DNA from 3 places in the Streptomyces sp. NPDC102274 genome. Region 2 is predicted to be linked to each of the others. Evidence: riboswitches for the same ligand, from Rfam matches in the RefSeq annotation. Region 2 holds a riboswitch; each other region holds the start of a gene.
The links. A riboswitch is a leader RNA that binds a small molecule or an ion and turns the genes downstream of it on or off. The one in region 2 is predicted to bind cobalamin.
Positions count from the first base shown of each region.

Region 1: another riboswitch for cobalamin. It lies ahead of ACIRQP_RS05720 (ribonucleoside-diphosphate reductase subunit alpha); the one in region 2 lies ahead of ACIRQP_RS12230 (ABC transporter substrate-binding protein).
Region 3: another riboswitch for cobalamin. It lies ahead of metE (5-methyltetrahydropteroyltriglutamate--homocysteine S-methyltransferase); the one in region 2 lies ahead of ACIRQP_RS12230 (ABC transporter substrate-binding protein).

Region 1 covers NZ_JBIWLW010000003.1:254,913-257,171, forward strand. Annotated here, with positions in the region: gene ACIRQP_RS05720 (ribonucleoside-diphosphate reductase subunit alpha) at 1-1,334, opposite strand, end outside; cobalamin riboswitch at 1,486-1,654, opposite strand; gene mctP (monocarboxylate uptake permease MctP) at 1,766-2,259, opposite strand, start outside.
Region 2 covers NZ_JBIWLW010000007.1:103,773-106,031, forward strand. Annotated here, with positions in the region: gene ACIRQP_RS12220 (amino acid permease) at 1-708, shown strand, start outside; gene ACIRQP_RS12225 (Mov34/MPN/PAD-1 family protein) at 793-1,206, shown strand; cobalamin riboswitch at 1,225-1,360, shown strand; gene ACIRQP_RS12230 (ABC transporter substrate-binding protein) at 1,400-2,259, shown strand, end outside.
Region 3 covers NZ_JBIWLW010000008.1:257,379-259,637, forward strand. Annotated here, with positions in the region: gene metE (5-methyltetrahydropteroyltriglutamate--homocysteine S-methyltransferase) at 1-1,275, opposite strand, end outside; cobalamin riboswitch at 1,457-1,633, opposite strand; gene ACIRQP_RS14175 (homoserine O-acetyltransferase) at 1,778-2,259, opposite strand, start outside.

The DNA of each region.
Region 1 (2,259 bases), on a different contig from region 2:
GTCACCTCCAGGATCTCCGTGCAGAGATTGGACGAGTGGACGACACGGCCGGGCTCGGCGGTCTGGTTCGCCGTACGGTTCGAGGCGTCCTTGAAGGTCATCCAGCCGTTGCCGGTCTGGGCGAGGGTGCGCATCATCCGGCCGTACAGCTCGCGGGCCGGGATGGTCCTGCGGGCCAGTCCCGCGGCCTCCGCCTCGCGGTAGCGCGCGTCGAACGCGTCGCCCCACAGGTCGACCAGTTCCGGCACGTCGGCGGGGGAGAAGAGGGACCAGACGCCGTCCGAGTCGACCCGGCGCATGAACTCGTCCGGGATCCAGTGCGCGAGATTCAGATTGTGCGTACGGCGGGCGTCCTCGCCGGTGTTGTCGCGCAGCTCCAGGAACTCCTCCAGATCCGCGTGCCAGGTCTCCAGGTAGACGCAGGCCGCGCCCTTGCGCCGGCCGCCCTGGTTGACGGCCGCGACCGAGGAGTCGAGGGTGCGCAGGAACGGGACGATGCCGTTGGAGTGCCCGTTGGTGCCCCGGATCAGCGAACCGCGCGAACGGATACGGGAGTACGAGAGGCCGATGCCGCCCGCGTGCTTCGAGAGCCGCGCCACCTGGTGGTAGCGGTCGTAGATCGAGTCCAGCTCGTCCAGCGGGGAGTCCAGCAGATAGCAGGAGGACATCTGCGGGTGGCGCGTACCGGAGTTGAAGAGGGTGGGGGAGGACGGGAGGTAGTCCAGCCTGCTCATCAGGCGGTAGAGCGCGGCGACCTCGTCGAGTGCGCGGACGCTCTCGTCCTCGGCCAGTCCGCAGGCCACGCGCAGCATGAAGTGCTGCGGGGTCTCGATGACCTGGCGGGTGATCGGGTGGCGGAGCAGATAGCGGCTGTAGAGGGTACGCAGCCCGAAGTAGCCGAAGCGGTCGTCGGCGTTCCGGTCGATGAGCGCGTCGAGGAAGTCGGCGTGGAGGATGACGAAGGCGGCGGTACGGTCCGCGATCAGGCCCTCGCGGTGGCCGACGGCGACGGACGCGGAGAACGCCACCGAGCCCTGGCCCGCGGCCTCGTCGGCGATGGTGCGGGTCAGCAGCCTCGCCGCGAGCAGGGAGTAGGCGGGGTCCTCGGAGATGAGCCCCGCCGACGCCTCGGTGGCGAGCGCGCGCAGCTCGGCCTCGTCCGACCGGGCGTTACGGCCGCGTAGCGCGGCGGCGGCGACTCTTCCGGGGTCGGTGTCGGGCAGATCGGCGGTCAGGTTCGTCAGGGTCCGCAGCAGTGCGGTCCCGGGTCCGTCGGCCGCCCGCGCGGTGGCCTCGGAGATGCCTGAAGCCGGATCGGCTGGCGCGATGGTCACGTGGTGCTCTCCCTCGCTCGGCTCTGGGCCGTCGGGAGGGGAGCGGGCTTGTTCTCGCGGTACGGAGCGTACGGCCCGGATCCGGGCAGCGCGGCGTACGGCGCCCACCGGCCCATCCACGAGGCCCGGACGTCTCGGCGTCCGGTTCGGTCGAACCGGGCGCACTGCCGGCAGGTGTTCGGACTCGTGGGTACGGCAAAGCACACCACATCACACCGTTGCGGGACAGTTCCGGATTCGCACCGGATTCCCCTGCGTAGACAGCGAGGTCGAGCATACATGTGGGGGCTGGCTCGGGTACCACCCCCCAGATGTTGTGTCGTGCGTCATCCTGTCCGTGGCCGCGCGGACAACGGAAGGGCCGCCGGATCCCCCGCGTACCAAGGGATCCGGCGGCCCTTCCGGACAGGGCCCAGCCGTACGGCAACCGGTCAGCGGCCTCCCGGGCCGCCCGACGTCGGTGCTGGGAGTTCGACCTTCACGCCCGGTTCGCCCGCGTCCGCCGTGTAGTCGGTGGGGCTCGTCTCGTCCGTGCCCTCCGGGGCCTTGGCCGCGCGCAGGACGAAGGTGAGCGCCACCGTCACCACCAGGTTGAGCACGAACGCGGTGAGGCCGATGTAGCCGATCTCACCCAGGCCGGGGATCTCCTTGGACGAGCCCCCGAAGTGCGCCTGGGTCGGGCTGGCCACGCCGTACGCGGCCGCCGTGCCGTAGACCATGCCGACGGCCCAGCCCGCGAGCAGCGCCCAGCGGTGGAACCAGCGGGTGAACAGACCGCCCACCAGCGCCGGCATCGTCTGGAGGATCCAGATCCCGCCCAGCAGCTGGAAGTTGATCGCGACCGTCTTGTCCATGGTCAGGACGAAGGCCAGCGCGCCCACCTTCACCAGCAGTGAGACCAGCTTCGAGACCTTGGTCTCCTGCG
Region 2 (2,259 bases):
ATCAACACGCTGCCCTGGCGCATCATCGTCTTCTACGTGGGCGCGCTGTCCGTCATCCTCGCGGTCGTCAAGTGGACCGAGTTCTCGGCGGGCGCCAGCCCCTTTGTCCACGCCTTCGAGAAGATGGGCATCCCGCTCGCGGCCGGCATCGTCAACTTCGTGGTGCTGACCGCCGCGCTCTCCTCCTGCAACTCGGGCATGTACTCCACCGGGCGGATGCTGCGTGACCTCGCCGCCAACAGCGAGGCGCCGAAGCTCTTCGGCAGGCTCAACTCCCGCAAGACACCGGCGTTCGGCATCACCGTCTCCGTCGCCCTCATGGGCATCGGCGTGGTCCTCAACTACATCGTCCCGGAGAAGGCCTTCGGCTATGTGACGTCCGTGGCCACCGCCGCCGGTGTCTGGACCTGGATGATGATCCTGATCAGCCATATCCGCTACCGCCGCGGGGTACGGGCGGGCCTGCTGCCCGCCTCGTCGTTCCCCGCCCCGGGCGGTTCGGTGTGCAGCTGGGTCGCCGTGGGCTTCCTGGCCCTCGTCACCTGTCTGATCGCGTACGACAAGGACGCGCGGGTCTCCCTCTACGTGGGGGCGGTCTGGGCGGTCTGTCTCCTCGTCGGCTGGCAGTACCTCAAGCGCCGCACCCCGCGGACCGAGGCGGGCGCGGCCCCGGGCGACCCCACCCCGGAGTACGCCTCCGCGGAGTAACGCGGCCGAGACCCTGACGGCCCCCGGAACCGGGAAACTCCCTCCCGGATCCGGGGGCCGCACTCGTCCCTTTATATTTTCTCCATGCTCACCATTACCCAGGCCCTGCACGACAAGATCGTCGAGCACGCGCGCGCCGACCATCCCGACGAGGCGTGCGGCGTGGTCGCGGGCCCCGCCGGGACCGGCCGGGCCGAGCGGTTCATCCCCATGCTCAACGCCGCCCGCTCGCCCACCTTCTACGAGTTCGACTCGGCGGATCTGCTCACGCTCTACCGGGAGATGGACGACCGCGACGAAGAGCCGGTGATCATCTACCACTCGCACACCGCGACCGAGGCGTATCCGTCCCGTACGGACATCACATACGCCAACGAGCCGGGCGCCCACTACGTCCTCGTCTCCACCGCCGATCACGACGACGCGGGCCCCTTCCAGTTCCGCTCGTACCGCATCGTCGAGGGCGAGGTCACGGAAGAGGACGTCGAGATCGTCTGAGGCGCCCGTCGCGGCGCTGGCAAGATCTGACAAACTGAGCGCCGAACCGAGGCGGCGGGGATCAGGAAGCCGGTGTGAATCCGGCGCGGTCCCGCCACTGTGACCAGGCCCAGAGCTTGGCAGCCAGGAACTGACCTGCCGCCCTTCTCCCACCAGCCAGGGGACGCGGAAATCCCCCGGAGGAGGCCCTGTCGTGTCTGTGCCGTCCCGGCGCCGCCGTGCGCTCACGTCCGCCGTCATATCCGCCCTGCTGCTCCCGCTCACCGCCTGCGGCGGCTCCACCTCCACCTCCACGGACGCGAAGGACGGCGCGCGGGCCGCGACCGCCGCTCCCGGCTTCCCGTACACCGTCACCAACTGCGGGGTGAAAACCACCTATCAGGCGCCGCCGGAGCGGGTCGTCACCATGAACCAGCACGTCACCGAAGTGATGCTGGCGCTCGGCCTGGAGAAGTCCCTCGTCGGCACGGCCTGGCTGGACGACCGGATCCTCTCCGCCTACGAGAAGGCGTACAAGAGCGTCCCGGTGCTCGCCAAGGAGTACCCCTCCAAGGAGCGGCTGCTCGCCGCCGACCCCGACTTCGTCTACGGCGGCTACGCCAGCGCCTTCGCCGCCAAGGACGGTCGCGGCCGCGACGAGCTCCGGTCCGCCGGCATCAACACCCGGCTCAACCTGGAGAACTGCCCCAAGGACAGGACGACCCTCGACGACGTCTACCGGGAGGTCCGTGAAACGGGCCGCACCTTCGGCGTCCCCGACCGCGCCGAGAAGTGGATCGCCGCCGCCCGCACCACCGTCACGGACACCGCCGCCCTGCTCAAAGGCGTCGAGCCGCTCTCCGTCTTCGTCTACGACAGCGGCGACAAGACCGCCTTCACCGCCGGCGGCAAGGGCATCGGCAACGAACTGATCACCCGCGCCGGCGGCCGCAATGTCTTCGCCGACCTCGGCAAGTCCTTCGGCGACGCCACCTGGGAACAGGTCGTCGCCCGCAAGCCCGACGTCATCGTCGTCTACGACTACGGCTCCACCACCGTCGCCCAGAAGAAGAA
Region 3 (2,259 bases), on a different contig from region 2:
GTACGGCTGGGAGCGGCGGCCGTCCGCTTCCGTGACGGCCGCGGCCCGCGCGCGTACGGCCGGATCGTTGGTGAGGGCGGATCCCGCCCGCGAGGCCAGGTCGGCCCGGTTCGCGGCGAGTTCGGCCGTGATGGCGCCGGTGCCGTGCGCGAGGCCCCGGGCCAGCGTGACGACCTCCTCGGTCTTCTGCCGGGCGAAGGCGAGCCAGCGGGCGATCCACGGATCGATCTCGCGCTCGGCCGTGACATCCAGCGGGACGTGCAGCAGGGAGCAGGAGGACGCCACATCGACCTGTCCGGCGAGTCCGAGGAGCGTGCCGAGGAGCGACAGCGACTTCTCGAAGTCGTTGATCCAGACGTTGCGGCCGTTGACCACACCCGCGAGGAGACGCTTGCCGGGCACCCCGCCGACCGCCGCCAGTTCATCGAGATTCGCGACGGCGGGGCCGGTGAAGTCCAGCCCGAGCCCGTCGATGGGGGCCTTGGCCAGTACGGACAGAGCGGCCCCGAGCCGGTCGAAGTACGAGGCGACGAGCAGCTTCGGCCGGTCGGTGAGGGCGCCCAGATCCCGGTAGGCGCGGGTGACGGCGTTCAGCTCCGCCAGGGAGCGGTCCGCCACCAGGGCGGGCTCGTCCAGCTGGACCCACTCGGCGCCCGCCGCGCGCAGATCGGCGAGTACCTCCGCGTACACGGGCAGCAGCCGTTCCAGCAGCGTGAGCGGCTCGAAGCCGGCGTCGACCCCGGGGGCCGGCTTCGCCAGCAGCAGGTAGGTGACCGGACCGACCAGCACCGGTCGCGCGGTCAGCCCGAGGGCGAGGGCTTCCCGGAACTCGCCGACCTGCTTGCCGGAATCCGCGGTGAAGACGGTGTCGGGACCCAGTTCCGGCACCAGATAGTGGTAGTTCGTGTCGAACCACTTGGTCATCTCCAGCGGCGTCACCTCCCGCGTACCGCGCGCCATCGCGAAGTACCCGTCCAGGGCGTCGGCTTCGACGGCGGCGCGGTGCCTGGCGGGGATCGCGCCGACCATGACACTGGTGTCCAGGACATGGTCGTAGTACGAGAAGTCACCGGTCGGCACCTCATGGACACCGGCGTCGGCGAGCTCCCGCCAGGTGGCGCGGCGCAGTTCGGCCGCGGTGTCCCGGAGGGCGTCGGCGCCGACCCGGCCCTTCCAGTAGCCCTCGACGGCCTTCTTCAGTTCCCGGTCCGGGCCCTGACGGGGGTAGCCGTACACGGTGGCCCGTGCTTCCGCGGCTGCGGACTTCGTGGTCAAGGGACTCTCCTTCGCGAGTATGTCTCCCAAGATCCCGACGACGGACCGAAGGCGCGAAGAGGTGACAGATCAAGCGGTCCACGGCGCTGTGCCGGCGCGGCTGCCCCGCCCGATATGTACGCCGACCCGCCCTCGAGGCCACCGAGATCTCCGCGCGCACCGGTGGCGCGCGGGCAGTGGCAGGTCTTCGGACTCGCGGGCGCGTCCCGTACCCGTACGTGCGCGGACACACACGTACCGACAGGGACCCCTACTGGCCGTCGCTTCCCGGGTCCGGCTCGGACCCAGTGCTGATGACGGCGGTCGTTCCCACTCACCGCTGCGGGGCAGTCCCGGATTTCCACCGGGTTCCCTCTTACGACGCGCCTGCCCGGCTGGCAGGGCGAACCGACTGCACGAGCCACCTTAGCTCCTGTCCGGCCGATCTTCGTGGGCCGATCACCGACAGCACGGTTCGCATTCCGGCCACAGGACGGCTCCCGGCCCGTCGCCCCACCACACCTCACGCACGGGTCAGTAACTCCTCGATCAGGGCGCCCACCTGCGCGGTCTCGATCAGGAAGCCGTCGTGTCCGTACGGCGACTCGATGGTTCTGAGCCGGTCGGCCCCGGGGATGGCGGCGGCCAGCTCCGCCTGCTGGGCCGGCGGATAGAGCCGGTCGGAGTCGACCCCCGCGACCAGGGCCGGCATCCGGACCCGGCGCAGGGCGGCCGCGGCGCCACCGCGGCCCCGGCCCACGTCATGGCCGTTCATCGCTTCGGTGAGCGTCACATAACTTCCCGCGTCGAACCGGCGCACCAGCTTCGCGGCGTGATGGTCGAGATACGACTCGACCTGGTACCGGCCGCCCCGCCAGGGATGGCCGCCCGGCTGTGGCCCCCGGCCGAACCGGGCGCCGAGCTCCGGCTCGCTGCGGTAGGTCACATGCGCGATACGGCGGGCCATCCCCAGTCCCCGGTACGGACCGCCACCGGCCGGGGCGT